Regions from separate parts of the Paenibacillus sp. MDMC362 genome, predicted to be linked through region 4. Evidence: riboswitches for the same ligand, from Rfam matches in the RefSeq annotation. Region 4 holds a riboswitch; each other region holds the start of a gene.
The links. Region 4 has a riboswitch for thiamine pyrophosphate ahead of tenA (thiaminase II). Riboswitches for the same ligand answer to the same signal wherever they lie in the genome.

Region 1 (7,643 bases), on a different contig from region 4:
TTATAGCATCGACGGGCAAAACTAGATAGAACGAATTGACAAAAAGTGTTGGATTAGGTCGAAAGGACTGAAAATAAGGAGGGAGAGGGGATGCGTAGCAGATAAGCGAATCCCCACTTGATGCATAGATATGAAATGATTTTATTTTACTGCCCGGAATAAGGCGGAAGCCAGATAATCGGTATTATCCAGAATCATGCGGTCATGCTTAAACAGCGTTTCCCAGAGCGCAACATCGAAGAGGAGTCCTTTATCGCGCTGTTCAAATGAATCCAGATGACGTGTCTGCTCTTCCTTTAGCTGCTCATTGAAGTGGTTGTATTCCAGAATTTCTTCCTGTTCAAACCCGCAGGCCAAGAGGGACTCCGCCCATTCCTCTCTCATCATCAGATTAGGTATTCCGAAGAATTCAAGCAGTTCCTGAAGCTTTGCTTCCGGCATGGGCTTATCAAGCAGCAATTCTCTGTCTAGCAGGACGCCTCCGCGATCCAGAACGCGGTAATATTCGGGCAGCGATTTCGAAGTATCCGTAAATACGGTAACAGACTCGGCCATGATCAGATCAAATTGGTTGTCTTCGAAAGGCAATGCGCATACATCCGCTTGAAGGAACTGCACGTCGATTTCCATCGCTTCGGCTCGCGCCCGTGCTTTTTTGATCATATTTTCGTTCAGATCAATAGCTGTCACTTGATACCCCATTTCCGAAAGATGGCATGCGGTTCTGCCAGTTCCGCACCCCACCTCCAGAATGCGGCTGCCCGGTTGAATGGGATAATTCTTCAGCATTCTGAGGGTTGCCTCGAATCCTCCCGGGTGGGCACTGCCCATGCCTAATTTGGAGAGCATATGAATGTAGTTCATTTCATCTATCCCTTCTTCCTTGTCATCAACATGAGGGTAATCGTTTATTTACCATATGATTCAGGTACGTTTAGGGTTTTAGCTGAATTAGATATTTTGAGCCCTTTTTTCGGGAGGATCAGATTCATAATGGAGGAAACGGCATGAGGATGGAACCGGTAGAGGCAGCGGAGCGCGTCATTCAACACGATTATTCCGACTGTTTGCTTGCAGTGCTTGGCGGCAGCGCGAGCAGAGGCGAATATAATGAACAATCCGATTTGGACATTATGGTCATTGAACGAGAGGGTCATGATTTCAGCAGGAGGACGATAGAGGCGCATGGGTGGATCGCGGAAATCTTTATATTGTCTTTATCCTCCTATCGTGAATATTTCGACGAGGGAGTGATCGCGGCGAATCCGTCGTTTCAGCGGATGATCGCAGAAGGAACGGTGCTGCGGCTGCTGCCCGAGGGGGAAGTGGTACGGGCGGAAGCCCGAAGCGATTTGGATTACGGCCCCCTGCCCTTGACGATATCCGATATTAACGATTACCGTTATGTGCTGACTGAGCACATGTTAGACTTGAAGAGTCCCCGAAGGGATGGCGAAAAATGGTTTACGGTCCACAAAATAGCCGCGATTCTCTGTGATTTTATACTTAGGGTGAACCGGGAGTGGACGGGAGAAGGGAAGACGCTGTTCCGTCTGTTTAACCGCTATGACACAATCTTAGGAGAGCGATTGGAAGCAGCTCTCGCGGCGATGTATCGCCAAGATGATTCTTCTGTTCTTATGGCATTTACCGAGGAAATGCTCCTTCCATACGGAGGGAAACTTCTCATCGGTCACGAGGAATAAAATACCGTTGCCAATAGATAAAGAGAGGTACATTAGCCGTGACGCTAGCACGACGCGGGAAATACTATAATAGTGTGATTACATCACGTGATACTTTAAATCCAGGAGGGGATCTTCATGAGCGGAGTATGTGGCGGCGGTGAATGGGGCAATTCAGTAGGAATTATTTTGGTTCTCTTTATCCTGCTCGTAATCATCTTGAGTGCTTGGGTTTAAACCGTCAAGATTCTTGGCAGTAGTGACAGAAAAAGCCCGGCGCTTGCCGGGCTTTTTGTCTGCCTCGATCGAACTCAATTCGATGCGGCTTTAACCGAGGGGCTGTGAGCCGACACCACTGCAGTCATGACCAGATGGCTGCTGTCGGATTGGATCGCATGCAAAAATGCCTCTTCAAGAGATCCGAACACCCGGGATAAGGATCCGTCCAACCGGCTGGCGTAATGAACGCTTCCGGCGAACGTGCCGGCTGCCTTCGCACGATTTACTTCACCGTAGATGACATCCATGTATTTGTCCGTACCCATGGGGTAAAGAGCGAATTGGCAGGCAGTCTCCATATCGGCATGTTCTCCGATGTCGTTGTTCAAGCGGGTCGAATCCTCAGTCATATATACATCGGCGTCCGTATCTCCTGGGCAGCCGATGGAATAAGTCCCATTAAAAACCGTGTGCACGCCGCTCGCCGCAGCATGGGCGAATATCGCTCTTGTAACATCAAATACATGCTCTGCACGTCCCCGAATGCAAGTGCTCACATCGTCTGTTTGAATCCACACCTTTCCCGTATCCACAGATTGCAGCGCGCCCATGATGACCTCCACAAACCGGTCTGTCATGGGAAATACCGAGAACCGGCATCCGACGATCCGGCTGGTTCCGCAAACTAGCTCATTCATTGTCATTTCCTCCCCATTGTTTAAGTCCACGCAAAAAAACCGCACCCCATGAAGAAAGTGCAGTTATGCCTACGAAAGGAAATAAACATAAATGCTACACTTCCCCACGCTAGTATGACCTAGATCGGGTGATAAGGGTTGACGGCAGTCCGCCGTCTCTCAGCACATGGCACCCCTAGTACAGCCAACATCTTATGTAGTTGGTTACCGCAAGATTTGCCCCGGAGCTTCATGTTATCGTAGAAGTTCGAGGGCTCTTACCTGTGTAATTGTATCGTTTTGCCATCGTTTTTTCAATCTTTGCCCATTATAAAATAACCGCCTGTCCCAATTGCGGGAACTTGGGAGGCGGCTTTTTTCATCTATTTGATTAGTTGTATACTTTCACGCGATCTTCAAGCGGTGCAAATTCTTTTTCGCCTGGTTCAGCAACCGGCTTACCGAAAGGCATTTGAGCAATCAGCTTCCAGCTTTCCGGGATGTTCCATTCGGCTTTTACTTTTTCGTCAATCAGCGGGTTGTAGTGCTGCAGGGATGCGCCCAGACCTTCTGCTTCAAGGGATGTCCATACTACAAATTGCAGCATGCCGTTGGATTGGTTGGACCATACCGGGAAATTGTCGGCATAAGGGGCAAAGTTTTGTTGCAGCCCGGCAATGACGTTGTTGTCCTCGAAGAACAGTACCGTACCGTAACCAGCGCGGAATGAAGCCATTTTGTCGGCAGTGGATTTGAATGCTTCTTCATCGCCAACAACTTCCTTCAGGATGCCTTCCGTGATGTTCCACAGCTTATCGTGCTGTTCGCCAAGCAATACAACGACGCGTGCACTTTGGGAGTTGAAAGAAGACGGAGTATACTTAACCGCTTCGTTTACGATTTCCTGAATACGCTCGTCCGAGATAACGGATTCTTTGCTAATCCCGTAATAAGAACGGCGATTTTTGAGTGCAGCTGAAAAATCTTTAGACATTGAAAAAAAACCTCCTGGTGTAATCGAATTTGCATACGCCTGATAAGAAGATGTCCCTTACTCCAAGCAAATATGCATTTTACGTTAATAGCCATAGTTTTAATTATCATTCCACACTAACTTACGTTTAGTTAGAAATAATAATTATGTTAGGATATTAATATAACTTAGAGTAATTGTCAACGACTTTTAATACTGAAAATATAATTTCCTTATCTGTTTAATGAGGATTGAATCCCTGTCGTTTTAAGTGAAGTCTCATTAATGCAGAAGCTGCATTAATGAGAGGTTTAACTAAAGTGTGGGTTCTGCCTGGACATAAGCTAGGTCTCCACGAAACTTCATATTATGAACAATTCATGAACAAAATAGACAATTATGAACAATTTAATTGATTTTGATTCTCAATTATACTTGTCGAGCCAGAATGAGGATGATATAATGCATATCAGAACGCAATTGATAATCAATCTCAATGAGAATGATGACGAAAATTGCACGACACAGGTATTTAGAGACATACGCATAGAAGGAAGAGCCATGAAGATTAGATACTTATTTGCAGCCGTTGTGGTACTCTCGATAATCTCATTATTTATTGGAGTTAAAGATATTTCGCCACTGCAATTATTCTCGATGACCGAACAACAACAGCATATTATGCTTGTCAGCCGGATTCCTAGGCTTGTCAGTCTCATATTGGCGGGTGTCAGCATGAGCATCTGCGGATTGATCATGCAGCAGCTCAGCCGCAATAAGTTCGTATCGCCCACCACGGCAGGTACGATGGACTCTGCCAGGCTGGGGATATTGGTAGCCATGCTCGTCTTCACGACAAGCGGACCGCTTATCAAGATGCTTGTGGCATTTGTATTCGCTCTGGCGGGAACCTTTATCTTCATGAAGATACTGGATCGGATTAAGTTCAAGGATGCGATCTTTATCCCGCTCGTAGGGCTGATGTTCGGTAATATCGTCAGTTCGATCGCCACCTTCTTTGCATACAAATATGATCTTATTCAGAATATGTCCGCATGGCTCCAGGGTGATTTTTCCATGATCATGAAGGGCCAGTATGAAATGCTCTATATTAGTATCCCGCTCGTGATTCTGGCGTATCTGTTCGCCAACAAGTTTACGGTGGCCGGAATGGGAGAGGAGTTTGCTACCAATCTGGGCCTTCACTACCGGAGAGTTGTGAATCTGGGTCTGGTCATCGTGGCGCTGGTTACGGCTTCCGTCGTGCTGACGGTCGGCGTGATTCCGTTTCTTGGTCTGATCATACCTAATATTGTTAGTTTGTACTTAGGGGACCATTTGAAAAAAAGCCTTTCGCATACCGCGCTGCTGGGGGCCGGGTTCGTACTGTTCTGTGACATCTTGGGCCGGATCATTATCTATCCCTATGAAATTCCGATTAGTCTAACCGTGGGCGTACTCGGAAGCGGTATATTCATTTTCTTACTGATGAGGAGAAAGGCTTATGACTTATAAAGCCAAACTCGGCCTGTTGGCCGCAGCGGCAATCATCTTGGTGGCAGTCTTTCTGTTCATTGATCTTGGCGGCAATTGGGATTACGCGCTTCCGAGGAGAATCAAGAAGGTGCTGGCCATTATTCTGACCGGCGGAGCAATTGCTCTGTCTACCACGGTGTTTCAAACGGTCACGAATAACCGGATATTGACGCCTAGTGTTATGGGATTAGATTCCTTATATATACTGATCCAGACCACCGTCATCTTTGTCTTTGGATCTTTCACGCTGTACAAACTGGGAGGCAACGTTAACTTTCTGATCAACGTCGGTGCGATGATCCTGTTTGCCGGAGTCTTATATAAGATTCTGTTCAAAAGGGAAGGGAATAATATTTACTTCCTGCTGCTGATCGGCATGATCTTCGGAACCCTGTTCTCCAGCATGTCTTCCTTTATGGAAGTGCTGATAGATCCGAACGAGTTCCAGTTTGTAGCCGACAAAATGTTTGCCAGCTTTAACAATGTGAAGACCGAGCTTCTGGTCCTTTCCGTTATCGTCGTAGCGCTGACCTTGCTGTACTTTGCCCGATTTGCCAAGTACCTGAACGTGCTGGCACTAGGCCGTGAGCAGGCGATCAACCTCGGCGTGAATTATGATTATGTTGTGAAGCGGCTTCTGATTGTGGTTGCTGTTCTGATCTCGGTGGCTACCGCTTTGGTAGGTCCGATTACATTCCTCGGGCTCCTGGTGGTCAATGTTGCCTACGAAGTGATGAAGACATATAGGCATTCATATTTAATAGCAGCATCCATACTGATTAGCGTTATTGCACTGGTCGGCGGTCAATTGGTTGTAGAGCGGGTGTTCACGTTCTCTACAACGCTCAGCGTCATTATCAACTTCATCGGCGGTGTCTACTTCATATACCTGCTACTAAAGGAGAGTAAAGCATGATCCAGGTTACGAACGTCTCGAAAGTCTATGGCGGCAAAAAAGTCGTTGATAACGTGTCCGTTACGATCCCGAAAGGTCAAATCACTTCCTTTATCGGCCCGAACGGTGCCGGAAAGAGTACGTTGCTGTCCATGATTAGCAGATTAACAGGCAAGGACAGCGGACAAATTACGGTGGACGGCAAAGAGGTTAGCCAATGGAAGAGCGGCGATCTGGCGAAGAAGGTTTCGATTCTGAAACAATCGAACCATATCAGCCTCCGTCTGACGGTGCGTGAGCTTGTATCCTTCGGTCGTTTTCCTTACTCTCAGGGCAGATTGAACGCGGATGACGAGAAATACGTAGACGAGGCTATCTCTTATATGGAGTTAGGGGATATGCAGCATAAATATCTTCATCAGCTTAGCGGCGGTCAGACCCAACGTGCTTACATAGCGATGGTCATCGCCCAGAATACAGAGTATATCCTGCTGGATGAGCCACTGAACAATCTGGACATGAAACACTCCGTACAGATTATGAAGATTCTCAGAAAGCTTGTCGCTGATCTGAACAAGACGATTGTCATCGTTATTCATGACATCAATTTCGCTTCGTTCTATTCGGATTACATCGTGGCATTGAAGGATGGAGCCATTGAAAGCGAAGGGAAGACCGAGAATATCATTCAGAGCAATGTGCTTCGCGGAATCTATGACATGGACATTGAGATCGAAGAGATTAATGACAACCGGGTGTGCGTATACTACGGGTAAGCGACAGGGTATTAGAGGGTAAAGGATAAGGATTCGGGAAGATAACATCACGGAATCCTTATCCAATAAAGGCAGGGCTGCCTTGAGTAAAGGACGGCAGGGTTTAATCTGTTCGAATTGAATTACATATTCAACCATAAGTTCAAAAATATGTTGAATTATAGAAGCTTTTAAATATAAAAATGGGGTGTAAATAATGAAAAAATGGTTGGCTTTATTTATGGTAGCAATGTTCACGCTTGTACTCGCGGCTTGTGGTCAAGATGATAAAACAAGCAGCACGGGTGGCGGAGATGCAGCAGGAGATCCACCGGCTGCTAGTGAAGAAATCACGGTTACCCATCAACTGGGTGAAACGCCTGTTAAGAAGAATCCTTCCCGCGTTGTTGTTTTTGATTTCGGTATTCTGGACTCTGTCGATAAATTGGGAATTGAGGTTTTGGGCGTTCCACAAGCCAATATCCCGTCCTACCTGTCCAAATTCGAAGACAAGAAATACGAGAATGTGGGCAGCCTGAAAGAGCCTGATTTTGAGAAAATCAACAGCATTAACCCGGATCTGATCATCATTTCCGGCAGACAGCAAGATGCATATGAGGAACTCAGTAAAATTGCTCCAACCATCTTCCTGGGTGTTGATACAAGCAAATACATGGAATCCTTTAAAGCAAACATGAACACGCTGGGTCAAATCTTTGGTAAGGAAGCAGAAGTTGAAAAAGAGCTTGCTACGATCGACGAAAACATCAAAGCTTTGAATGAGAAAGCTGCAGCAACTGGCAAGAAAGCATTGATCATCTTGGCTAACGAAGGCAAAATCAGCGCATACGGACCAGGTTCGCGCTTCGGCATTCTGCATGACGTGTTCGGTTTCGGAGCCGT
Region 2 (7,643 bases), on a different contig from region 4:
TTTTAATGAGACTTGCCCTACATACGGGGACGTAGAATCCCGTTATCATATACGTTTTTTTCTGGATGAACGCAAAAGGGAGCTAAATGGCTCCCTTTTTTGATATGTTTTTGGGGTCCCCGCAAAGTATTTGGAATAAGCATCGAAGCATAGGCTCCACTTTGTGGTGCTATTTAATGGACGCGCATGGGAATAGGGGCCGTCTGATTACGTTATAACAGGATGCATATACGAATAGGGACTCTGTTGAGATTGCGAATATTTGTTATATTAGGGATATGCATAAAGCGCTGCGCTAATCGCAGGATTTTTAATGGACGGACAGGCATTACGGATAACGGAAGGGTGACGGGTGTGAAGGGTAAAGTGGCAAGGGCGGACCAAGCGGTGATTCGGTGGTAACGGCTGGAGCAGGAAAGGTTGTGCTGATCACGGGCGCGTCGAGCGGGTTCGGACTGCTCATCAGCTTGGAGCTGGCACAAGCGGGTTATGACGTGGCAGCGGGTCTGCGCAGGCCGGAGGCGGCTGCAGAGCTGTTGACCCGAGCCGAGCAAGCAGACGTTGCCGAACGCATTCACGTATTTCAGCTGGATATATGCATGGAGGAGCAAGTCAAGGCTGCTGCTTGGGAGTTAGAGCAGAAGTTCGGCCGCTTGGACGTGCTGGTAAACAATGCCGGCGAAGCGGTAGGCGGCATGGTGGAGGAAGTACCGCTCAGCGGCTGGCGAAAGCAGATGGAGACGAATTTTTTCGGGACCGTATCGGTGACGCAGCATATGCTCCCGCTGCTGCGCAAGACGGGACGATCCAAAGTCATTCTCATGAGCAGCATTAGCGGCGTGGTCGGCTTTCCGGGTTATGGTCCCTATGCGGCATCCAAATTTGCGCTGGAGGGGTTCGGCGAGAGCCTGTCCATGGAGTTGATGCCCTTTGGCATCGATGTCGTACTGATCCAGCCCGGTGCCTATGGCACGCCGATCTGGAATAAAAGCTTTGGGGAGCTTACGGTAAAGGAAGGATCACCCTACAGCGGTCTGCTGAAGGGCGTGCTGGACTATTCCGAGCGGACAGCCAGGGGGAGCGGGGATCCGCAGGAGGTAGCCAGGCTTGTGGCAAACATTGCGTCCATGTCCAAACCGAAGTTCCGCTATAGGCTGCCCCGAGGTACGCGGCTGACCGCATGGATCAAGGGCGTACTGCCGGATCGGCTGTTTCAGCGGATCGTTTATCGGATGCTGGACCGGCGTTAATCATTCATGAAGCGAATGGTTCATGGCCTTAACTTGTCGTGTGATGCTTGGTGAGGCTTGATAAGGTGAATGGAGTTACCCTTTTCTGGTCGGGGACGGGTGGAGCAAACCGAGCAGCTCTCCCATTTTTACCTTGGATCCGGGTCCCAGGTCACCGCGCGGAGTAAACGTGCCGTTCTCTGTCAAAAGCACGACGGTAGAGCCAAATTCAAAGTACGCGAGTTCATCGCCGATCTCGTATTTCTTCACGTTCTCGTCCGCATAACGGATGCTGCTTACGTTCATGGCTCCGACCTTCACGACGGCAACTTCGCCGAACTCATGCGCAATATAGGTAATGAGGCGCTCATTACGGCTGAGCACACGCCGGATATGGGTCATCGCAAAATCGTTCACGGGGTAAACGCGTCCCTTTAGATGCTCGCTTTCCGCCTGAACACCGGTTACCGGGGAATGAATGCGATGATAATCGGTTGGGCTTAAATACAATACAAATGCATAACCGTTGATGTAGTTTTCCATTCTCGGTGACTTGGCGAGCAGCTCGCTCAGGGTATAATCCTGTCCCTTGACGCTCAGAATGGTGCCGGCATTAACGGCGCACATCGCCGAAATCGTGGCATCGACGGGGCTTACCATGGCATCGGCGGTGTCGTCTATGGCGCGCAGGCCTATTTTTAACCGGCGGGAAAAGAATTCGTTCAGTGAGCGGTATTCGTGGATTTCTTTCTCCGCTTCATGCGCCGGGATTTGATAAATTCGTATGAATGCAGGTATTAGATGACGGCTCAGCCGGCTGTGGGAACAATGCCCCATGATTCGGGACAGCCACTTGCGGGAGGACAGCTCAGTCATCAGACGCAGCAATTGTTTAGCCATGTCATTCTCCTTTGTGCATAGGTGTCAGCAATAAACGTTGGTGGAAAAGCCAATCACTCTGATATTGACATAGAATGAGCTGGAAATCAATAAATAGCCATTTTTGAAAAAAGGTTCTTGCTAATTGGAGAACGAATGTGTATTTTAAGATTAACATGAAACCGAATAGGGAATACGGGGGCTTGAGTGAATCAGGCTGAGATTGCAGCTGTTATCCGCTGTTGACCGTTAATCTGAACTGGGTAATGCCAGCGTAGAGAATATCCGACCCTGCCTACATAGGGCCTATTTTTCCGTCTGCGCGTTTTCCAGACGGTTTTTTGTTGTGTTTACACAAAAATAGAGGTGGAGAGGGGAATGTGTGGTTATGGGAACATCTGTGCAAGAGAAGTTGGGGGTTCAGCCTCGAAAAGGGCTGCGGTTAAGCAATATTTTGGTGACGGTGCTGGTATCGCTGGTGCTTGGCGTCATTTATCACTTCTGGGGTTCGGTTTATAATCTGTTAAAACCGCTGTTCTTTGAAGCGGATGAGTTGTTATACGGAATGTGGTTCGCTGCAGCCACGCTTGCTTACTTGCTAATCCGAAAGCCGGGAGTGGCCATCATTGCGGAAGTGGCGGCTGCCCACGTGGAAGTGCTGTTTGGCAGCGGCTGGGGATTGACTCTGCTGCTATATGGCCTCATTCAAGGACTTGGGGCAGAATTGGTATTCGCGGCGTTCCGTTATCGGAGCACCTCGGCGTGGACGCTGGCGATTGCCGGAGCAGGCGCAGCCATCGGATCGATGATGATGGACTTCTATTACAGCTATACCGATGACCTGCAGACGTGGATGTTCCTGGCCAAATACGGTATGCGGGTACTCAGCGGCGCCGTCATTGCAGGCCTGCTCATGCTCTTGCTGGCCAAAGCCTTGGACCGCACGGGCGTCACATCCCTGCTGCGTCCTGCGTCGAAGAAGGATTACGAAGCACTGGATGATCCGCGCCATGTCTAATGCCGCGGTTAGCCCGGTTTCGGCTCAGTCCGCTGAGATGGTTCCGGAACCGGCCATGTATGTGGAGGGATTGCGTCTGAAGTATCCGGGCGAGGAGCGGCTGATGTTCAAAGACCTTTCCTTCTCGGCTGTCCGCGGGGAGAAGGTGCTGCTGCTCGGTCCTAGCGGCTGCGGCAAGTCCACGCTGCTGCAGGTGCTTAGCGGGATGATTCCCCGCGCAACGGAGGTGCCGATGAAATGCGAGTCGCAGCTGATTCCTCGCTCTTGGGGTTATGTATTCCAAGATCCGGATACCCAGTTCTGCATGCCGTACGTGGATGAAGAGCTGGCTTTCGTATTGGAAAACCTAAGTGTCCCCCGCGACCAGATGAAGGATCGGATGCAAGCGGCGCTCCGCGAGGTGGGTCTTGATCTTGAGGAGCTTCATATGCCGATCGGGCATTTGTCCCAAGGCATGAAGCAAAGGTTAGCGCTGGCTTCGGCTCTGCTGCTGGAGCCGGAGGTGCTGTTCCTTGACGAGCCATCTGCCTTGCTCGACCCGGAAGGAAGGGAGCAAATCTGGTCCGCGGTGAAGGCCGTATCGGAAGGGCGGACGCTGATCATCGTGGAGCACCGGATCGAAGAAATGGCCAAATACGTGGATCGTGTCGTACTGTTCAGCCCGGATGGCGTGATTCTGGGCGAAGGACCTCCAGCAGCGATATTCGCAGAATATCAGCGGGAACTCCAAGCCTATGGAATCTGGTATCCCGGCGTATGGGAAGATTATGCGCAGACCCGGGCGGGCAGAGAGCTGTTTGCTCCGGTCGATGCACTTGGCGATGAGCAGGGTAATCGTAATCTCCTGCATGAGGCTGCTCCGCCGTACGCTCAATGTGGGGAGCCTGTCATTCAATTGGCGAATTTCAGGGGAATGAGATGGGATAAACCGGTCATCAGCCTCCCTTCGGCCGAGGTGTTTCCGGGACAGTTTATTGCGGTCGTAGGCCCGAACGGAGCAGGCAAAAGCTCGCTGCTGCTCAGTTTGATGGGGCTGCTTCGCGCCGAAGGGACCTATATGCTCTGCGGGGAAGAGGTCATTCAGGGCAAGCGCAGGAAGCTGCGGAAGAAGAGAGAGCAGCAGCTGCGTCAAATCGGGTTCGTGTTTCAGAATCCGGAGCTTCAATTCCTGACGGAGCGCATCGGCGATGAGGTGGTGTACTCGCTGCTGGTGGATCATGTGCCGCCGGAGGAAGCGAAGGCGCAGGCCGACCGCTGTCTTGAACGCTTTGGATTGAAAGGCTTGGAGGCCAGGCATCCGTATCAGCTGTCGACAGGCCAAAAGCGCCGCTTGAGCGTGGCTACGGCCATGGCGAGGCATCCGTCCGTCCTGCTCCTGGATGAGCCGACCTTCGGACAGGATGCACGGAATACGTTCGCGATCCTGGAGATGTGCGAGCAGCTCCGCCGCGGGGGAACCGCCATTCTCATGGTGACGCATGAAATGGAGGTCGCGCAGCGGGTCGCCACGCATGTATGGGAAATCCGGGAGGGACAGCTGACCTCGAGCATGCCTTCTCCGCGCTGGTCTGGCCGGATTGCATCCGGGCAGACGGCTAAGGGAGTAAACGGCGCTGCAGGCCCTCAAGGTACCTCAGCCGCGGCCGATCATCGCCTCACGGGGGTGAACGCATGAACATATGGAACCCCGTGCGGATCACTTGGCTGCACCGGGCGAATCCGGTGGTGAAGCTGGGTCTAATCTGTGCGCTTTTTTTCATGACGGTGTTAACCCATGATCTTGATTTTGTTTTGTACCAGGCGTTCATCTTTATGGTCTGTCTCGTGGTGCTCAGCGGGGTGAAGCCGTGGAAAATGCTGTTGTTCTTCATTCCGTTTCTGCTTGCCTTCATATCGTCCGCCTCTTCCATGATGCTGTTCGGTAAGGGAGAGACGATCTGGTGGGAGTGGGGGTTGTTCCGGGTGTCGGAAGAAAGCTTCTACCGGGGGCTGCATTTGGGCTTTAAGGGAATTGCCTTTGCTTCGGAGGGGCTGCTGCTCGTGACGACAACGTCCTCGGTGGATTTATTTTATAGCCTGATGCAGAAGCTGAAGCTTGCGCCCAAGTATGCATACAGCTTCATGGCTTCAATCCGGCTGCTGCCGATGGTATGGGAGGAATATGTGATCCGCCGCCAAGCCTTGAAGGTACGAGGAGTCCGCCCGATTCGCGGAATTCGCGGCATGGTGAACCGCGCAGGACTGTATGTGGTGCCGCTGCTGGCACAGAGCATCCGCCGGGCCCATCGGGTGGCCGCTGCGATGGAGGCCAAGCAATTCGACGGCGATCAGGCGAAGTCCCGGACGTATTATTATCCGTCTCGTTATTCGCGTTATGACCTTCTGGTTATCGGATTACTCGCAGTTGCGGCCGCTTTCGCTTATGCCGCAGCCGGATATTTTCCATGGTTCGGCATTGGTGACGTGCGGTTTGATTAAAGGGTTGGTGAAAGCGAAAAGAGTCGGCTTACGTTACGTAAGCGGGCTTTTTTTGTTATGAGATTCAAAGTTAAGCTATCTTCTGCCCCGTTATATTTAAAAAATCATGTCTGGATTTCATGCTGATCGAGGCGTTATAATACTGATGGTACCAGAATAGTATTTATGGTACCAGAAGGGGAGTTAGTTCACTTGCGCGAGCGAATATTGAATGAAACGATCCGCTTGATACAGCGGCAAGGATTTACGTTTACGGTCAGTGACCTGGCCCGCAGCCTTGCGATTAGTAAACGGACGATCTATGAGCACTTCTCATCCAAGGAAGAGATTGTTGAACATATCATTGACGGGATGATCCGGCACATCCAGCAGCGCGAACGTGAAATTGCGGCGGATGAGGGGCTTACCGTTCTGGAGAAGATTCACCAGATTCTAATCTGTCTGCCCCAGGAGATGGAGCAGATGGATTTGGGGATGCTGCCGGATCTGAAGCGCACGCATTATGCGCAATGGGAGAAGCTGGACACCTTTTTCCGAGAGGAATGGGGCATTGTCACCGAGCTGATGGAGCGGGGCATGGCCGAGGGAAGCATCAAACGAATTCATATGCGGCTGTTCATCGATCTGTATCTGGGGTCGCTCCATCAGATTTACGATTCGAGGGCAACGGTGAAGCATCAATTGCCGCTAGGGGAGCTGCTGCAGTCCGTTATGGACATCCTGCTGTTCGGGATTGCCGCAGAGAAACGGGAGGAGTCTTGAGATTATGCATTGGTTCTATTTAAGTTTGGCTATTCTGTTTGAAGTGGCGGGGACGCTGAACATGAAGCTGTCGGAGGGGTTCAGCAAACCGCTGCCCAGCGTGCTGCTGGTGGTATTCTATATTTGCAGCTTGAGCTTCCTGACGCTGAGCTTGAAGCAGATTGAAATATCCGTGGCATACGCGATCTGGTCGGGGCTTGGCATCATGATCATTACCGTAATCGGTTATATGTTCTTTGCGGAGCAGTTGAATGGTCTGAAAATATTCTCGATCCTGCTGATCATCGCAGGGGTCGTTCTGCTGAATCTATCCGGCAGCGCGCATGCGCAGGAACAACCGAAGACGTACCAGTCCGATCACTAAGGGCGATAGAAGGAACTGGAATCTGCGGAAGAGCCGCATTCATGCGGCTCTTGTTCCGCTGCAATAATGTACTATGCCCCGCTTCGCCTCCAGCTCTATAATGACAAAGGAAATTCCTTTGTTAGGAGCTATCATCATGAACCTGTCTTCTTTTTTTATTTACTGTTTTATCGTGGCTTTCTCGCCGGGACCATCCAACATCGTCATTTTGTCTTCAGTTCAGCATTCCGGCATGAAGAAGACCTTGCGCTACATTGCCGGAGCCTCCATCGCTTTTTTCTTATTAATCGCTGCTTCCGTGGTATTGGGCCAGCTGCTGTCTACAGGCATGCCAATCGTACTGCCCATCTTGCGGATCGTAGGCTGCCTGTTCATGCTGTATCTCACGTATCAGGTGTATACCATGGACGTATCCAAGTCCGGCACGAATCAAACGGCGTCCTTCACGTCCGGCTTTCTGATGCAGTTTCTCAATCCGAAGGTGGTATTGTTTACGCTGACGGTCATTCCGAGCTACGTCATGCCGTATTATACGGCAGGTCCTGTCATCTCGGCGTTTGTTGTGGCGGTATCGTTAATCGGTCTGTCCGCGTATATGACCTGGGCCATGTGTGGTAGCCTTTTTCAAGGAATTATGCAAAAATATCGGAGAACGACCAACACGATCCTGGCTTTGTTTCTGCTGTACTCGGCAATCGTCGTATCGGGCATACCGGAGCTCATAAAGGGGTGATGGAAGATGGAGCAGTTTATCTATAAAAAAGCGGTGGGCATTACGGCGCTGTCCGCGAGCCTGACGGATTTCAAATATAAAAAGCATTATCACGAGGAGTATGCCCTCGGCGTCACGCTGCGCGGCATTCAGAAGTACTCGCTGGACGGCAGTCAGCAGGCTTCTTACCAAAGCGGGGTT
Region 3 (7,643 bases), on a different contig from region 4:
AAGATGGAAGGAAGCGCATGCGGCAGCTCCAGCTTGCTGAAAATTTGCCACGAGGAAGCCCCCGCCATCTGCATGTAATTCATCATGGTTCGGTCAGTACGGGCCAGTCCGTCCAGGGCCGCAACAGCGACGGGGAAGAAGCAGACCAGCGTAATCACGATAACCTTGGGCAGCATGCCGAAGCCGAACCATATCATGAGAAGCGGGGCAAGGGCGATTGTCGGCACATTCTGGCTAAGAATAAGAAGCGGATAAAGAGCGGTTTTGAGAAAAGGCACCATGTGCAGTGCCAGCGAGATGACTAGTCCGATCGCCGTACCGATCATAAATCCGATCAGGGTTAATTGCAGGGTGGCCGCTGTATGCTGGAAGAGACCGGAAGCTCCGGTAACGGCCTCATGCCCGATGGCCGTCGGCGCAGGCAGAATAAAAGGTTCAATGTCGAATATGGATACTGCGGCCTGCCATACCGCCAAAAAGAAGAGGACCGCCACAACGGGCGGCCAAACCGAACTCCACCAGCTTCTCATGGACGGTATTTCTCAGTCAGCTTATCCATGCTGATGCCGCTGGGATGATGGGCGATTCTGACTTGGGATATGATGCTGGGACTTCCCGCATTCACCAGCGCTTCATGCATGCGCTCAACGATCTTGAGCAGCTCGGCGAGCTCTCCTTCCATGGTCGTTTCGAGTGCATGAACCTCGTATTTCACGCCTGATTCCTGAATGACCTTAATCGCTTCATCTACATAAGGGATGCTGTCGGCCCCGTTTGGCGTTCTCGGTATCACTTGAATGCTCAAGAGCGTATTCGCCATGTAAACTCATCCTTTCGTGCAAGCTATATTGTAATGGAAGAGAGACAGCCTTCCGCAAACGTCGTCTCTCTTCTTTTTAAATAGAAATAACCTTATGGCTGCTCCGGTAAAAAATCATTGGTGAATGCGCGGTCAGCGTCAAGCTCTTTCTCCAGCAGCTTACGCTCAAACATCCAGTCTGCATATCCCGACCATACTTCGGCTTTTTGTTCACCCCAGCGGGATGCATCATCCTGATAACGGGGGCTCAGCCATTTTTGGCTGGCGAGAACCAGTTCGGCATCCAGGTCAGGAACCGCCTTCGACAGCAGGGCTGCCGCATCTTCTGGATGTTGAATCGCATAGTCGTATCCTTTTGAAGTCGCCCGCATGAACGCTTTGATAAGCTCGGGGTCCTCCTGAATCAGCTTCTCGTTCGTCACGATAACCGGCGTGTAATAATCAAGCTGCTCGGAGTAGTCCTTCACATAAATCATGTCAAGCGGTTCATTGCGAAGCTCGGCTTCAATACCTGTCCAAGCATAGAAGATCCAGGCAAAATCAATGTCGCGTTTGACGGCCGTAAAATAATCGGCATCGCCCATATTGACCATTTTCACCTTGCTGACATCGGCGCCATCGATCTCCATGATGGATTTCATGACGGCTTCCTCCACAGGCGAGCCCCAGCCGCCATAGGATTTTCCTTCAAAATCGCCTGCTTTCGCGATGCCTTTGTCCTTAGGGGCGGCAAAGCCGGACGTATTATGCTGAATGATCGCTGCAATGGAAACGAGCGGCAATCCTTGGGTTCTGGCCAGCGTTACGCCCTCCTGATAGCTGATGCCAAACGGCACGTTACCGGATGCGACCAGCGTATCCGTTCCGCCTGCTCCCGGCTGGACGATCTGGACATTAAGCCCTTCTTCCTCATAATACCCAAGCTCCTTCGCTGCATACAGGCCGGTGTGATTCGTATTGGCGGACCAATCGAGCATCAGCTGAACGTCACGGAGTTTTCCGGGGGTCTGACTGCCTTCGCCTTCGGCACCTGTCTTCTTGTTCTGTCCGCTTGTACCGCATCCGGACGCGACCATAAGCAGGACGCAAGCGAGAAGCAGCGGAATCCATCTTCCCTTCTTCATCGTTTCTTCTCTCCTTTGAGTTCTCTTTCTATTACCTCGCAACTCCACAAAAAAACGCCCTGATGATATCAGGACGCATGACGGCGTAAGTGTATACCACGGCAAATAAAAAGCTGCCGCAAACATGGGCTTCCTACGCTGGCATTACCCAGATCAGGTGTAAGGGTCAGTATCATATCGGATACACTCTCAGCCGGCCAAATCCAGCTCCCCCGGTATTTATGAAGTTTTGATCATTACATCCGCTATTATAGTCCTAACACACCAGACCTGTCTAGTTCGAAGGAGCGCGAGCGAGGCAGGTCTTTGCTCAGAACACTTGCCATGGGAAGGATTAATTAATCCTATGAACCTTTCACGGAATAAAGGATTTGAATAAGGCTTCTATATTGAGGTTATCGCTGGAAGAACTCAATCCATTCCCCTTCGGGACCATGCACGAAGAAATAACGGAAACCATTCGGGAGCGTCACGATTTCCTCGTCCAAGTGAGGAACGTCAAGTCCTTGAACCCGGGCATATTCCTCTTCAATGTTATCCGTGCTGACTGCAAAATGATGAACGGTGCCCTCCGCAGGCAGCGAGTTGCTGTATCCCTGAATAAGCTCGACTTCCGTCTCGTTGCTGCCGTTAAAACCGAGGAATGCCAGCTGGATGACGCCATTCGTATGGGTTAGGCGATCCTTTAGTTCTAGTCCGACTACGGATGTATAGAAGGCGATTGTAGCTTCTATGTCCCGGACAACAATACCAACATGATCCAATCGTTTCTGTGACATGGTTCAACTCCCTTTCCGATCTATCTATATGAGATATGACTGAAATATTATCACATAATCCCTATACGTCAAGTGGGAGTTGTGTTTAGGGTGGGGCTGATAAAGATGATTTTTCTTTCATTTCCTCATCTTTACTTTTGGGTGGGTAAAAAGTATCATGAGAAATAGAGAGATTAATTCAAAAGACCTAACATACGAAAGCGATCCAGCTTACCTTTTGGCCGAGGAGGAATGCTTATGAGTCCAACTCCAGCAGATCATCTGTGGATTCGACTCGCCATGATATATGCATTCATTCAAATCATGATTGCTCTGTGGATGCCTGAGGCTTTATCGCTTCAGCGTGTTCTAGTCATAATTCCTCCTGTAGCCGCCTCCGTTTATTTAATGCGGATTAGTCGGCGTTATGAGGTTCATCTTCGCAGGTTTTGGCTTATTGTTAGTCTCGGATTGATGGGGGATGCAGCGGCACGAATCATTCATGCTTGTTATGTTTGGTTTGGAAAAGAGAGCGCTTTCTCATCGATCCTAACCCATTTGTTCTGGGGACTTGAACTCATTCTGTTCGCAAGCTCTCTCATTTATTTATTCCGGCATGTTCAAGGTTCGCTTCGGGGACTCCGGTTTATGCTGGATATCGTGATTGTTGGCATTGCCGTCATGACGGTAGGGTGGGAATATTTCATCAAGCCTGAGCTTCAGGGTCTGGCCCATGAGGCAATATGGGGAAACCTTTGGGTGGACATGCTGTATCCCCTGTGTGCAATGGTACTTATCTTTTTTACGCTGGTGTTATATTTTAATACCGGACTGTTAGGGAAATGGGCGGCCATTCTGTTATGTCTCGGCGGAAGCACTTATATTGCCGGGGATGTTCTGTACATCTATCTCGTTGATCTTTTGGATATCGAGCTTCGCTCCTACCTGCATCCACTCTATACGATATCGGTATTATTCATTAGTTTCGCAGGTGGGCAGTCCGCTCCTGATTCCCGTAAACCGTCCGTTGGCGAGCGGGAGCCGCGCTCAGTCGGAAACCTGGTCGTAAGGTATCTGCTTCCCTACAGCGTGCTTGGCGGGATGGTTGCCCTTATGGCGCTGCGGTTTGGAGGATGGACTGGACTGTTTACCGGTCTATCCCTGTGCGTGATCCTGATTCTATTCAGGCAGATTTTAATCCAGTTCGAGAACGACCGTTTGTTTGACCGACTGCATGAAAGTCTGATGCAGAGTGAAGCCCTGGCACATCGTGATGATCTCACGGGGCTGTATAATCGCCGTTATTTTAATGCAAGGCTGGCGAGCTCGCTGAAGGAGGCGGACCGCGCAGGTTCCCGCGTAGGCTTGCTGTATATGGATATGAACCGTTTCAAACGAGTCAATGACCGATACGGCCACCGTGCCGGCGATCTGTTGATTCGAAAGGTTGCAGACCGGCTTCAATCCCTTGAATCTAAGGGAGTTTTGGTTTCCCGTTTAGGAGGAGACGAATTCACCGTTATGATCCATCCGGCTGGTGAGGATCAGGAGCTGATCTGGATGGCGGAGGAGATCTGGACGATGCTTAGCGAGCCATACGAATTGGAAGGGCATGAAGTCCGAACCACGCCGAGTATCGGCATTGCGGTTTATCCGGATCATGCCAGAAATGACCAGGAGCTGATTGGTCGCGCCGATGCCGCGATGTATGCGGCGAAGGAACGGAACGCCCCTTGGCATTTTGATGTGGAGCGGACGATGCTGCTGCAGCTTTTGGATCAAAAGCTTGAGTAGATCAAGCATGACCATCGTATTGATAGTGCGTTGTTACAAGCAATAAAAGTCGATTTTTGTAGAATTTAGCGTAATCATTGCACGAATCTTGCGCATTTCTCTTAAAATAGGTCATAACTTCGATATAAAATCCATAAAATGCAAAGAAATCATATTCAAAATGCCGATAAGAAGCATAGTGAGAGCTAGCTTGCCAAGGAGGACGAACATGATTTGCGACAATTGCAGCACCTTTGAACCGATTGAGGACCAGGGGACCATTCATATAAAGCCTGCAAGTGGTGAGCTTATTCAGTTGCTGGCAGTGAACGGCTACGCGGTACAAGAGAACAATGAGGGTTGTGCTGTAAACTACAAGGTACGTGCGGACCTGATCTCCATGATAAAGTGTCTGCAGCCCCTTCCGCTGAAGATTCGTCAAGAGCTGTCCTTCTGTGTTACCGGTGGAGAAGCTCCGCAAATCCGGCATTCTTGGACCCCTATGCAGAAGTTCGAACTGCAGATGGAGCATTACGATATGGTAAGTATCATTTTACATAAGCAGTTCACGAGCTATATGCAGCCCATCGTGGATTCATCTGAGCAGATCTTTGCCTACGAGTTTCTCCTTCGTCCGGTAGAGTGGGGAGCCAGGTTCCAGCCGTATGAGCTGTTTGAGACAGCCCGTAAAACCGGATTGCATGCATTCCTGGACCGGGCGGCACGAACCAGTGCCATCGAGACCAGTGCCGAGTGGCTTCCCATCGGCGTTAAGCGATTCGTGAACTTCCTGCCATCCTCCATATATGATGCGCAGATGTGTCTAAGCCACACCTTTCATACCATAGACAGGCTCCACCTGGATCCGAGGGATTTCGTATTTGAGGTCGTGGAAACCGAGAAGATTGATGATGTTGAGCATTTGCAATCGATTTTCGAGGTGTATCGCAGTCATGGAATCTCGGTAGCCATGGATGACGTTGGTGCAGGTTATTCCACATTGGAGCAGATGATTAAGCTTAAGCCGGATTATGTCAAGATCGACCGGAGTCTGATCGATCATTGCGATCGCAATCCCGCACAGCAGGAGCAGCTCAAAGTGATCACGAACAAGGCTCATGATTTTGGGGCCATGGTGCTGGCAGAAGGCATTGAAAGAAGGGAGGAGTTTCATTTTTGCCGAGAAATCGGGATCGAGCTCTCGCAGGGGTATCTGTTTGGGAAGCCATCTGAACGGCCTCCGCGTGATCCTCATTCTCAACTCATCTATTCATAGCATACATAATCGGTATTTCCCCCGCTATCGGGATGCGGAGCTTTGCAGTTTGTCACAGCCTTTGGCTGAGTTCAGACATTCTAGAGGCTTGGCGTGGTTGAAAACGGGTCTTTTAAGAAGGAGTGATGATGCCCTGAAGGAGCCCGTACTCTGTAAAAACAAGAGCCCTGGAACGTTCTCCAGGGCTCTTGTTTTTATATAACTCGGTTGTTTTTGTAGACGTATGCCTGTTATCTTGCGGCTTTGACCTCTCCAAATCCGTCGATGCTGTACTCCTTGCCATTCACGTTCAGGACAGCCGGCGTATCTGTTTCGTTGACAATGATGGTTTCCTTGCCTTTGACGTTGACCTTCAAGCGGGAACCGCGGAACATCACCTTGAAGGAGAAGGAAGACCAGTGACCAGGAATGAATGGATTCAAATGCAATACGCCGTCCTTCACGCGCAAGCCGCCGAAGCCATGCACAACGGACATCCAGGTTCCTGCCATACTGGTTGTATGACAGCCGTCCTCGGTATCGTTGTTATAGTTGTCCAAATCCAGTCGAGCTGTACGGAGGTACATCTCGTACGCCTTCTCCTGGTACCCAAGCTCGCACGCGAGAATGGAGTGTACGCAAGGCGAGAGGGAGGACTCATGCACCGTGAACGGTTCATAGAAGTCGAAGTTGCGTTTTTTCGTAGCCAAGTCGTACTGGTCGCCAAGGAAGAACAATCCTTGCAGCACGTCAGCCTGCTTAATGTATACCGAGCGCAGAATGCGGTCCCAGGACCAGTTCTGGTTCAGGGGCAGGTGGGCTGGATCCAATTCCTTCACCGGGACCAGCTCCTTGTTGAGGAAACCGTCCTGCTGCAGGAAGACGCCGAGCTCCTCGTCTACCGGGTAGTACATTTTGCTGATGATATCCTGCCATTTGGCCGTTTCGACATCCTGCAGCCCCAGCTTCGCCGTAAGCTCGGCATAGCGGGAATTCTCGTTCTCTTTCAAATATTCGAGCACGTCAAGCGTGTATTCCATCGTCCAGCTGGCGATGCGGTTAGTATACCAGTTGTTGTTCACGTTGTTCTCGTACTCGTTCGGACCGGTGACCCCGAGCATCATGTACTGATCCTTCGCCGGCACGTAATTCACGCGCTCTTCCCAGAAGCGGGAAATTTCGACGAGCACTTCCAGGCCGTATTGGCCGAGGTAAGAGAAGTCGCCCGTATAATTGACATAGTTATAGATGGCATAGGCAATCGCGCCGTTACGGTGGATTTCTTCAAACGTAATTTCCCACTCGTTATGGCATTCCTCGCCGTTCATCGTCACCATTGGATAGAGGGCGCCTTTGGTAAAGCCGAGCTTCTTGGCGTTTTCCTTCGCTTTTTCCAGGTGTTTATAACGATAGATCAGCAGGTTGCGCGAAATGCTGGCGTCCGCGGTGCTCAGGTAGAACGGCAGGCAATAAGCCTCGGTATCCCAGTAGGTGCTGCCGCCGTATTTTTCCCCGGTAAAGCCCTTCGGCCCGATGTTCAGACGGTCGTCTTCGCCGCTGTAGGTTTGGTTCAGCTGGAAGATGTTGAAGCGGATCGCTTGCTGGGCCGCCACATCGCCTTCAATGACAATATCGCTTTCCTTCCATTTGTCGCCCCACGCATCCGCCTGCTCCTTCAGCAGCAGCTCAAATCCGGTTTCGACCGCCGGCTCCAGCACAGCACGAGCGGCATCCACCAATTCGCCGAATCCATGATTGCGGGATGTGACGTTGGCTACATATTTATAGATGGTGATGGCTTCGCCTTCGGACACGGATACGTTTACGCGGTTCGCCGCATACTTCTCTTTTTCCACCAGTTCGGCCTGAAGATCCAGCTTCGCGCCGTTCTTAAGGATGCTGTATGACATGAC
Region 4 (7,643 bases):
GCCACCCCCAATCGTCGTAGCAGACATATGCTCACGATCCAGCACACTTTCCGTATACCCTGCCTCGACATACCCTTTGTCCTCCAGCATTTGCGCAAACTTGGCGATTAACTGTTCTGGACGCTTTACCTCCTGCTGAGGAAAAACGAGAAAAGGAGTTGTATATTTCAAAAAGACCGATTCCTCAGCCGTCCTGCTGTCCGGCTCATCGAGCCGCCGGATCGCTTGCTCCAGCTTCCGCTCGTCACTGGCCTCAAGCAAAGGTGAAACGAGGATATGTGGTGATTTTAGCTCGGGCAGATCAACGGTCGTAATGACAAGATCCACCTCATGAGCAGCCAGATAATCCTGCACTTCCGCTCTCGACATCGTTGCCTCCACATGCACGGACGGGAATCTCCGTTCCACCTTCGCGAGAAGCAATTGGGACATCCCAACGCCCATATGACACACAATAATGACCTTCTGCGGGTGGCTTTCATTCTGGTGAAGCCGTTCCACAGACGCCTGAAAGTGCAGCGTCAAATAGGCGGCTTCCTCTTCGGGAAAGTGCAGATGGAGCGCTCCCCCTACCTCTTCCAGTGCCATGATGACCCGATCGAACATATAGGGATACATCTTTTTGATCTCAGCCAGCATCGGATTGGACACGGCCAGCCCATAATGAAGACGGTTCATGGTCGTGTACAAATGCACTTTCAACCCGTTCAATAACACCTGGTCCTTGGAAAAAGGGATCATATTCAGCTCCGACATCCGCCGAATCAGTTGTTCAACCAATTGGGGCAGCAGGGGGTGGCTGTCTGCCAGATCGCTCCGCCCAGCGCCTCCGTCCTCCTGCGTGTATCGGAACTTCCCGCCAAGCAGGTGCAGGGTTAGATAAGCGGTTTCTTCCTTGGAAAAAGGCACAGCGAACAGCTTTTGGAGCTGCCTCAAAAAGTCTGTCGCCCATGCAAATTCCGCTTTGTTCTCCAAAAAGGCCATGTCCTGCTCGGAGAGCGAAATCGGCTGTCCCAGCTTGGTCCGTTTGACCATGAGCAGAATATGCAGCATCAAGCTCTCAAAGGTTTCGTCGGTGAAGCGGAGCTGATGCTGCTTTTGCAACGCCTTCAACTCATTGTATACGGTTGCAATCTCATGCGGTTCATACTGATTACGCATCATCTGTCCGGTCAACTCCGGACGGTTGATCAGTTGGTTCAACCGCGCCAGCGCCATCCGTTTGTTCTTCTCCGTGCCCTCAATCATGAAACCTACACGCTGTTTCGTCATTAAGGTCAGATCAAAGCTGCGCAGCCAGCCCTCAATCTTTTCCATATCCCGACGGATAATCGCCTTGTTCACGTAAAACGGCGAAGCCAGGTTCTGCAAGGTTACGGGCTTCGCGTTCATCAAGAGCCGATAGGCCAGGTGCAGCACTCTTTCCTCATCGGATTCATCCTCGGCGGTACGCTCGTTGGAGTACAGGCGGTGGAATAAATCAGCCTGATCCGCTTCTCCGATCTCCAGATAGACGCCAAGTCCCGGCCTTTTCACCAGATGGCCACTGGAGTGCTGAACTATATATTCTTCAATCACCTTCAGATCGTTTCGGATCGTCTTCTCCGAGCACTCGGTCTGATCCGCCAGATCCTGAACGAGCCACAGCCGGTTCGGTTCCGTTAACAAATTACGAAAAATCTCTTTTTGCCTATTATTCATTCCGATCTCCTATTCAACTTATTTGGAGAGCTCACTCATCGTGGAGCAGGTACATTGTCCTACGTATATCATATCCGGGTCGCTATGGCAATCTGATCTGGTATGTTACACGAGAATGGACCCAAAGAATGGCATGTTAGCGGAAAAGCTGAACATATACAGTAATTTAAAAATCCGACGCAAACAAAACAAGAGTGCCGAAGAAATTCGACACTCTTGTTCATGATCCTTATCATGATCCTCTTACATTTTTTAAAAAATTCGTTCGGTTGCACAGCGTATCTTTCCTATACAAGCCTCCACAGCCTCTCGCGCCGACTCCGCTCCCGTCACAGCGGATATCACCGCGACGCCATCCGCGCCCGCTCCAATCACTTCCTCCACGCGCTCCACGGTAATCCCGCCAATCCCAACGATCGGCAGATGGATGCCGGCTTCGCGCAGCTCGCGGAGAATCGATGGGCCTTGCACTGCCTTGGCATCCTCCTTCGAGCGGGTCGGATAGATCGGCCCGATGCCTAGATAATCGGCACCGTGGAGAATGGCGCGCCTGGCTTCCTCAACAGTATGGGCCGAGACGCCCAGAATCCGATTGCCGATCCGCTCACGTACCGAAATCGCAGATTCATCGTCCTGGCCGATGTGCACGCCGTCGGCGTTCAGCTTCAGTGCCAGCTCCACATCATCATTGACGATGAAGGGGACGCCCGCTTGGCGACACTGATCCTGGATCCGGCGAGCCAGCCGGATCATCGGCTCGCCAACAAGTGCGCCCTGTCCCTTCTCGCGGAACTGGACCATGGTCGTGCCGCCGGCCAATGCATCCTGCACGACCCGGCTTGGCTCGAGGATGCAATTCACGCTGCCAAGTACGAGGTACATCCGCAGATGCTGCCTCATCATCTCGGGTGTCACTCTGCCCGTCATCGCAGCACCTCCTGACGGCGGCGACGATACGCCCAATGATTCGTTGGGCCGTGTCCCTGCCCCAGGTTTAAGCCGTCCTCAATGGCCGCCTGGATGAATAAGCGCCCGCTCTGAATCGCATCGAATGCGCTCAAACCTTTGGCCAGGCCTGCAGTAATAGCGGCAGAGTAAGTACAGCCGGTACCATGCGTATGAACGGTACGAATTCGTTGGCCATATAATTCTGTAAAGGAGATACCATCGTATATGAGGTCCATGACCGGAGTACTGCCGGGATTACCGAATCTGTCATCATTCTTGATCAGGGGGGAGCGTTCCTCACTAAACTCCCCGTTATGGCTGGCAGTTCTCGTTTGACCGTACGTCCTTTCTGACGGATGCAACTCTTCCTGCTGCGTATCCGCCACGATAGCAGGTCCTCTGTCTCTTTCGTGATCCGCATCTTCACCGCTGCCAAGCAAACCCTCGTCATGCCCGCCTTTGATCACAACAATCCTGGGACCCAGACCATGAATGCGTCTCGCTGCTTCTTTCCGATCTTCGATCGTGCGGATACGTATCCCCGCCAATACTTCGGCCTCCGGTATATTGGGGGTGGCAATCAACGCCAGCGGCAGCAAATCCTCTCTTAAAGCCTGCACCGCTTCGCTTTGCAGCAGCTCCGCACCGCCCTTGGCGATCATCACGGGATCCACAACGACCTTCTCCCAGCCGAATGCCCGAATCCGGTCAGCAGCCAGGCGAATGATCTCGGCATTGAACAGCATGCCCGTCTTCAATGCATCGACTCCGAGGTCCGAGCCTACCGCTTCCATCTGCTCCGCTACTGCTTCGGGGGGCAGGGGATATACGCCGTGAACCCCCAATGTATTCTGCACCGTGATCGCCGTAATCGCAGACATGCCATATACGCCGAGCTCCTGGAAGGTTTTCAGATCGGCCTGAATGCCGGCACCGCCGCCGCTGTCAGACCCCGCAATCGTCAGTGCCCGAGGAACGTGAGACTTGCTCATCGTGCGCCACCTGCAGCGGATGCTTCTGCTTTCCGGACAGCGGCATAGCCCTCCAGCGAGCCAGGATGAAGTTCTGCCAGTTCATTCAGGAAAGCGATCTGGAAGCTTCCCGGTCCCTGGTCCGCCGTTCGCTCCGCAGCTCTCGCCGCCGCGGCCCCGTAGAAGGCCAGACCCGCCGTTCCGGCAAGCAGCAGGTTTGCTTCTACCGCTGCAAAGGCACCCAGCACCGAGGTCAGCAGGCACCCTGCGCCGGTTACCTTCGTGAGGAGAGCATCCCCGCCGGTAATGAGGCGTACCTCGTTTCCATCGGTAATCACGTCCTCTTCACCGGTAATCGCCACGATCGTGCCTAATTCGCATGCAGCCCGCACGGCCAGCCCGGCATGATCGCCACCTGCGCTATTGCCAGCGTCTACACCTTTGATCTCGCGGGCCTCCCCGACAAGGTGAGCGACTTCAGCCGCATTCCCGCGCACGAGCGATACCTTCACCTCACCTAGGATCCGCAGCGCCGACTCCGTCCGAAAACGGGTTGCTCCCGCGCCGACCGGGTCCAGCAGCACAGGCACGCCGTGTGCGTTCGCCGATTGTCCGGCTATAATCATCGCATCCACCAGCTCGCGGTTCAGCGTGCCGATGTTTAATACGAGCGCGCCCGCGATGGCGGCCATATCCGCCACTTCCTCCGGCGCGTAAGCCATGACCGGCGACGCGCCCAGCGCGTACAAGCCGTTCGCCGTAAAATTCGTAACCACCACGTTCGTCATGTTGTGAACGAGGGGGCTCGTCTGCCGTACCTGTGTTAAAAGCGCCGAAACTTCTTTTTCCCATGTATGCATATGAATCAGCCTCTCTTATCTATATTGGAATTTATGAGCTTGTTACGTCTCTTTACAGCACAGCGGCCTGCAGGGGCACCGGCCATTCCTCCTGCTTATAAGCCATATCCCAAAACATATACTCCAGCTGGCAGCTCAGCATGAAATACTCCTTCATCCGTTCCCGCTCGGCTGCCGTCGCACGCTCCGCCCATTCATCGACACGGCTGCAGAACTTGGCTGTCGCGTCTTCGCCCCGGTTGCCGTAGAAATAAATCCAGTCGTAGAACGGATGGGATTCATCCGGCTTCACTTCATCCAGGAGCTTGCGGCCAATCTCCAGGTAGGTCCACGGGCAAGGCAGCAGTACGGCCATAATCTCGCCCAGACTGCCCTCATGCGCCACCGTCAGCATATGACGGATATAATGATGCGCGGACGGAGCCAGCGGATAGCCTTGAAGCTCATCGTAGGTCACCCCGGCGGCTGCGCAAAAATTCTGGTGCGGATGCACCTCGCTATGCAGGATGAATGAAATCTGTTCGTTAAAAGCCGCGATTTCTTCTCGGCTGGTCGATTTGGATATGGCAATTCCGTAAATCCGCATGTAAGCGTTCAAATACTCAAAATCCTGCTTCACATAGTGGATCAGCTGTTCCCGCGCCAGTTTCCCCTCGGCAATGCCTTTTACAAAGGGATGATCGAAGATTGCTTGAAAAATGCCTCCCGCCTGCTGACGGAGCTCTTGCGAAAAACTCATTTTTGTCCCCACCTCCAACATATTGAAGAGCAGGAAGTCCATAAGACACGACTTTCCAGGCAACGCTAAAAAGCCGCCCCGAAAACTGGAGCGGCTTCGTCAACAAGTCCGAGTGCGCCAAAAAACGCACCAAGACCTCATATTCGAAGGCTCCACTTTCCTACGCTAGTACGAACTAGATCAGGTTCAAAGGGTCCAAGATACGCTCTTGTCTCAGCCGCTAACGGCTCCCCTAGTGGACTTCCTATTCTTTTGTCTAATACTGTACATAGGTTTGCAGATACTGTCAAACGTTAACGGTTCGTGGACGGAACTCCACTTCGGAAATCTTCCCGAGACCGGTTGATCATGATGTTGTACCGTGGCAGAGGTCTTTCGCGAATAAAAAACGCCGGCTACCCGGCACTTGTTTCAGAAACACTGACGCTCGGTTGTCATGTATTCCCCAACATAATGAGTACATAAGAGCAAACAAACTAAAATGAAGCATAAAAAGGAGCGTATTTATGACGAACCCATCAAAAGCGGTTAAACCCATTCCGGATGGCTACACCTCCGTAACACCATGGATTATCTCAAGAAACTCCGCGGCGCTAATCGAATTCCTGGAGAAGGCTTTTCAAGCCGAAGAGTTAGCCCGCGTCTATGTTGGCAATGGTGTCATCGGCCATGCCGAGGTGCGAATCGGGGATGCCGTCGTCATGATGTTTGACGCGAAACCGGAATGGCCGGATAGCCCGGCGTACCTCCGTCTATATGTTGAGGATTGCGACGCCGTCCACCAGCAAGCGCTTGCCGCAGGAGCCGTCTCGGTGACGGAGCCAACGAGTTTGTTCTTCGGCGACCGGGTGGGACGGGTACGGGACCCGTTCGGCAACTTATGGTGGATTCAGACGCGATTGGAGGACCTAACGCCCGAGGAGATGGAACGACGCGCCCAGGACCCGGATTACATGAAGGCAATGACCTATGTTGCCGGTGCGGAAATCGTGGTGAAGATTTCGTAACAAGGTGAAGTGAGATCGAGCGTCATTTCAGGGAGAACATCATGGGTGGTTCGATTCCAAGGGGTATGCATGAATGGCTGGGATTATAATCGGTGTAGGGGCCGGGGGGAACCCAGAGTAGCTATGGTTTAGAGGTAGAAACCGGGGAGCACAGAGTATATAGTTGAGGCTACTGCTGGGCTTGGTGCGACTGCTGGGATTGGGGCTACTACTGGTCCTCGTGCTACTGCTGGCTTGGTGCGACTGCTGGTATTGATGCTACTGCTGGTATTGGTGCTACTGGTATTGGTGCTACTGCTGGTATTGGTGCGACTGCTGGTATTGATGCTACTGAATCTTGGAGCTACTGCTGGCTTGGTGCGACTGCTCAGAGGGCATAGCGGACTGAGGATACGTTATTTAGCTGAAAAGGCGTAATTTTCGAGAGTTAACGGACACCAGATACGTTATTCATAGAATATGGGCGTAAAAAGGCAGTTTATTGCGGTGATAAGCGATCCTGTGTCCGTTAGTTTTAAGAATCGAAGGTAAATCAGGCAAATAAGGGAACTAGTGTCCGTTAACGGATCAGGGGAGCGGTATAAAATACGGAGCTGGCATAGCTGTGCCGGTGAGTGGTGTGCACGCAGCTACATAAGCGGTGAGGCGGTGGTGCTGCACACGCAGCGATACTGCTTATGCGCCATGCTGGACACGCTGCGATACAAAAAAGGAGGCATCCCTTAAGATCTAAGATCTTTTGGAATGCCTCCTTTATGCTTTTTCCTAGCATCATCCGCTATACGATAATACTAGCCTGCTGCATTCGTCTGCATTCGTCTGCATTCGTCTGCATTCATTACTGAATGCCGTAGAATTCTTGAAGCTGGTCAATCATCAGATTCGCTGCCAGGATGCCGCCTGCTGTATTCCAGATGGCATCGTCCACTTTGTGGGCCTGGCCGTTCTTGACGACATTCAGGTTATTCCACAGTGGATCGTTGATCCATTCCTGCTCGGTTTGGTTGGCGCCGCCATCCCCGGTTTCATAAGTGAAGTAGAACAGTCTGTCGGCTTCTACCTCAGGTAAACGCTCCTTCGTGATCTCGTCAACGAAATCGTCCTTGGCGTTCTTGGTCATATCGTTGCGGGCGATGCCGATTTTATCGAAAATAACGCCCGAGAACGTATTGGTGTGGTATACACGCGTCTTGCCAGCCATGAAACGGACCACGGAGACGGTCTCGTCCAGCTTGCTTCCGGCCTTCTCTTTGAAATCCTGAATCCGCTTGTCGTATGCAGCCAATAGCTCTTCGCCTTCGGATACCTTGTTCAGCGCTTTGGCATACAGCTCAAAATTGTTCTGCCACTCGCCGCGAAGATCCTCGGCAAAAACGGTCGGCGCGATCGCCTTCAATTGCTCGTATACTTTCTCCTG

Region 1: linked by a shared signal. The riboswitch ahead of DP091_RS04960 (YkoF family thiamine/hydroxymethylpyrimidine-binding protein) and the one ahead of tenA (thiaminase II) in region 4 are both predicted to bind thiamine pyrophosphate.
Region 2: linked by a shared signal. The riboswitch ahead of DP091_RS20655 (ECF transporter S component) and the one ahead of tenA (thiaminase II) in region 4 are both predicted to bind thiamine pyrophosphate.
Region 3: linked by a shared signal. The riboswitch ahead of DP091_RS16400 (ABC transporter substrate-binding protein) and the one ahead of tenA (thiaminase II) in region 4 are both predicted to bind thiamine pyrophosphate.

What each region holds. Positions count from the first base shown of each region.
Region 1 is NZ_QLYT01000010.1:49,201-56,843, reverse strand. It holds gene DP091_RS04975 (class I SAM-dependent methyltransferase) at 142-864, opposite strand; gene DP091_RS04970 (nucleotidyltransferase domain-containing protein) at 1,008-1,706, shown strand; gene DP091_RS04965 (YjcZ family sporulation protein) at 1,824-1,922, shown strand; gene DP091_RS04960 (YkoF family thiamine/hydroxymethylpyrimidine-binding protein) at 1,997-2,602, opposite strand; TPP riboswitch at 2,687-2,789, opposite strand; gene DP091_RS04955 (nitroreductase family protein) at 2,973-3,575, opposite strand; gene DP091_RS04950 (ABC transporter permease) at 4,116-5,069, shown strand; gene DP091_RS04945 (iron chelate uptake ABC transporter family permease subunit) at 5,059-6,006, shown strand; gene DP091_RS04940 (iron ABC transporter ATP-binding protein) at 6,003-6,761, shown strand; gene DP091_RS04935 (siderophore ABC transporter substrate-binding protein) at 6,958-7,643, shown strand, end outside.
Region 2 is NZ_QLYT01000041.1:28,624-36,266, reverse strand. It holds gene DP091_RS20665 (SDR family oxidoreductase) at 396-1,250, shown strand; gene asd (archaetidylserine decarboxylase) at 1,326-2,129, opposite strand; TPP riboswitch at 2,294-2,406, shown strand; gene DP091_RS20655 (ECF transporter S component) at 2,497-3,126, shown strand; gene DP091_RS20650 (ABC transporter ATP-binding protein) at 3,119-4,801, shown strand; gene DP091_RS20645 (energy-coupling factor transporter transmembrane component T family protein) at 4,798-5,604, shown strand; gene DP091_RS20640 (TetR/AcrR family transcriptional regulator) at 5,797-6,366, shown strand; gene DP091_RS20635 (DMT family transporter) at 6,371-6,730, shown strand; gene DP091_RS20630 (LysE family translocator) at 6,867-7,463, shown strand; gene DP091_RS20625 (AraC family transcriptional regulator) at 7,470-7,643, shown strand, end outside.
Region 3 is NZ_QLYT01000030.1:151,491-159,133, forward strand. It holds gene DP091_RS16390 (ABC transporter permease) at 1-530, opposite strand, end outside; gene DP091_RS16395 (MTH1187 family thiamine-binding protein) at 527-820, opposite strand; gene DP091_RS16400 (ABC transporter substrate-binding protein) at 913-1,944, opposite strand; TPP riboswitch at 2,058-2,168, opposite strand; gene DP091_RS16405 (VOC family protein) at 2,340-2,723, opposite strand; gene DP091_RS16410 (GGDEF domain-containing protein) at 2,961-4,496, shown strand; gene DP091_RS16415 (EAL domain-containing protein) at 4,705-5,751, shown strand; gene DP091_RS16420 (glycoside hydrolase family 65 protein) at 5,982-7,643, opposite strand, start outside.
Region 4 is NZ_QLYT01000053.1:24,086-31,728, forward strand. It holds gene DP091_RS24515 (BglG family transcription antiterminator) at 1-1,701, opposite strand, end outside; gene thiE (thiamine phosphate synthase) at 1,954-2,628, opposite strand; gene thiD (bifunctional hydroxymethylpyrimidine kinase/phosphomethylpyrimidine kinase) at 2,625-3,641, opposite strand; gene thiM (hydroxyethylthiazole kinase) at 3,638-4,480, opposite strand; gene tenA (thiaminase II) at 4,533-5,219, opposite strand; TPP riboswitch at 5,360-5,463, opposite strand; gene DP091_RS24540 (VOC family protein) at 5,726-6,226, shown strand; gene DP091_RS24545 (ABC transporter substrate-binding protein) at 7,065-7,643, opposite strand, start outside.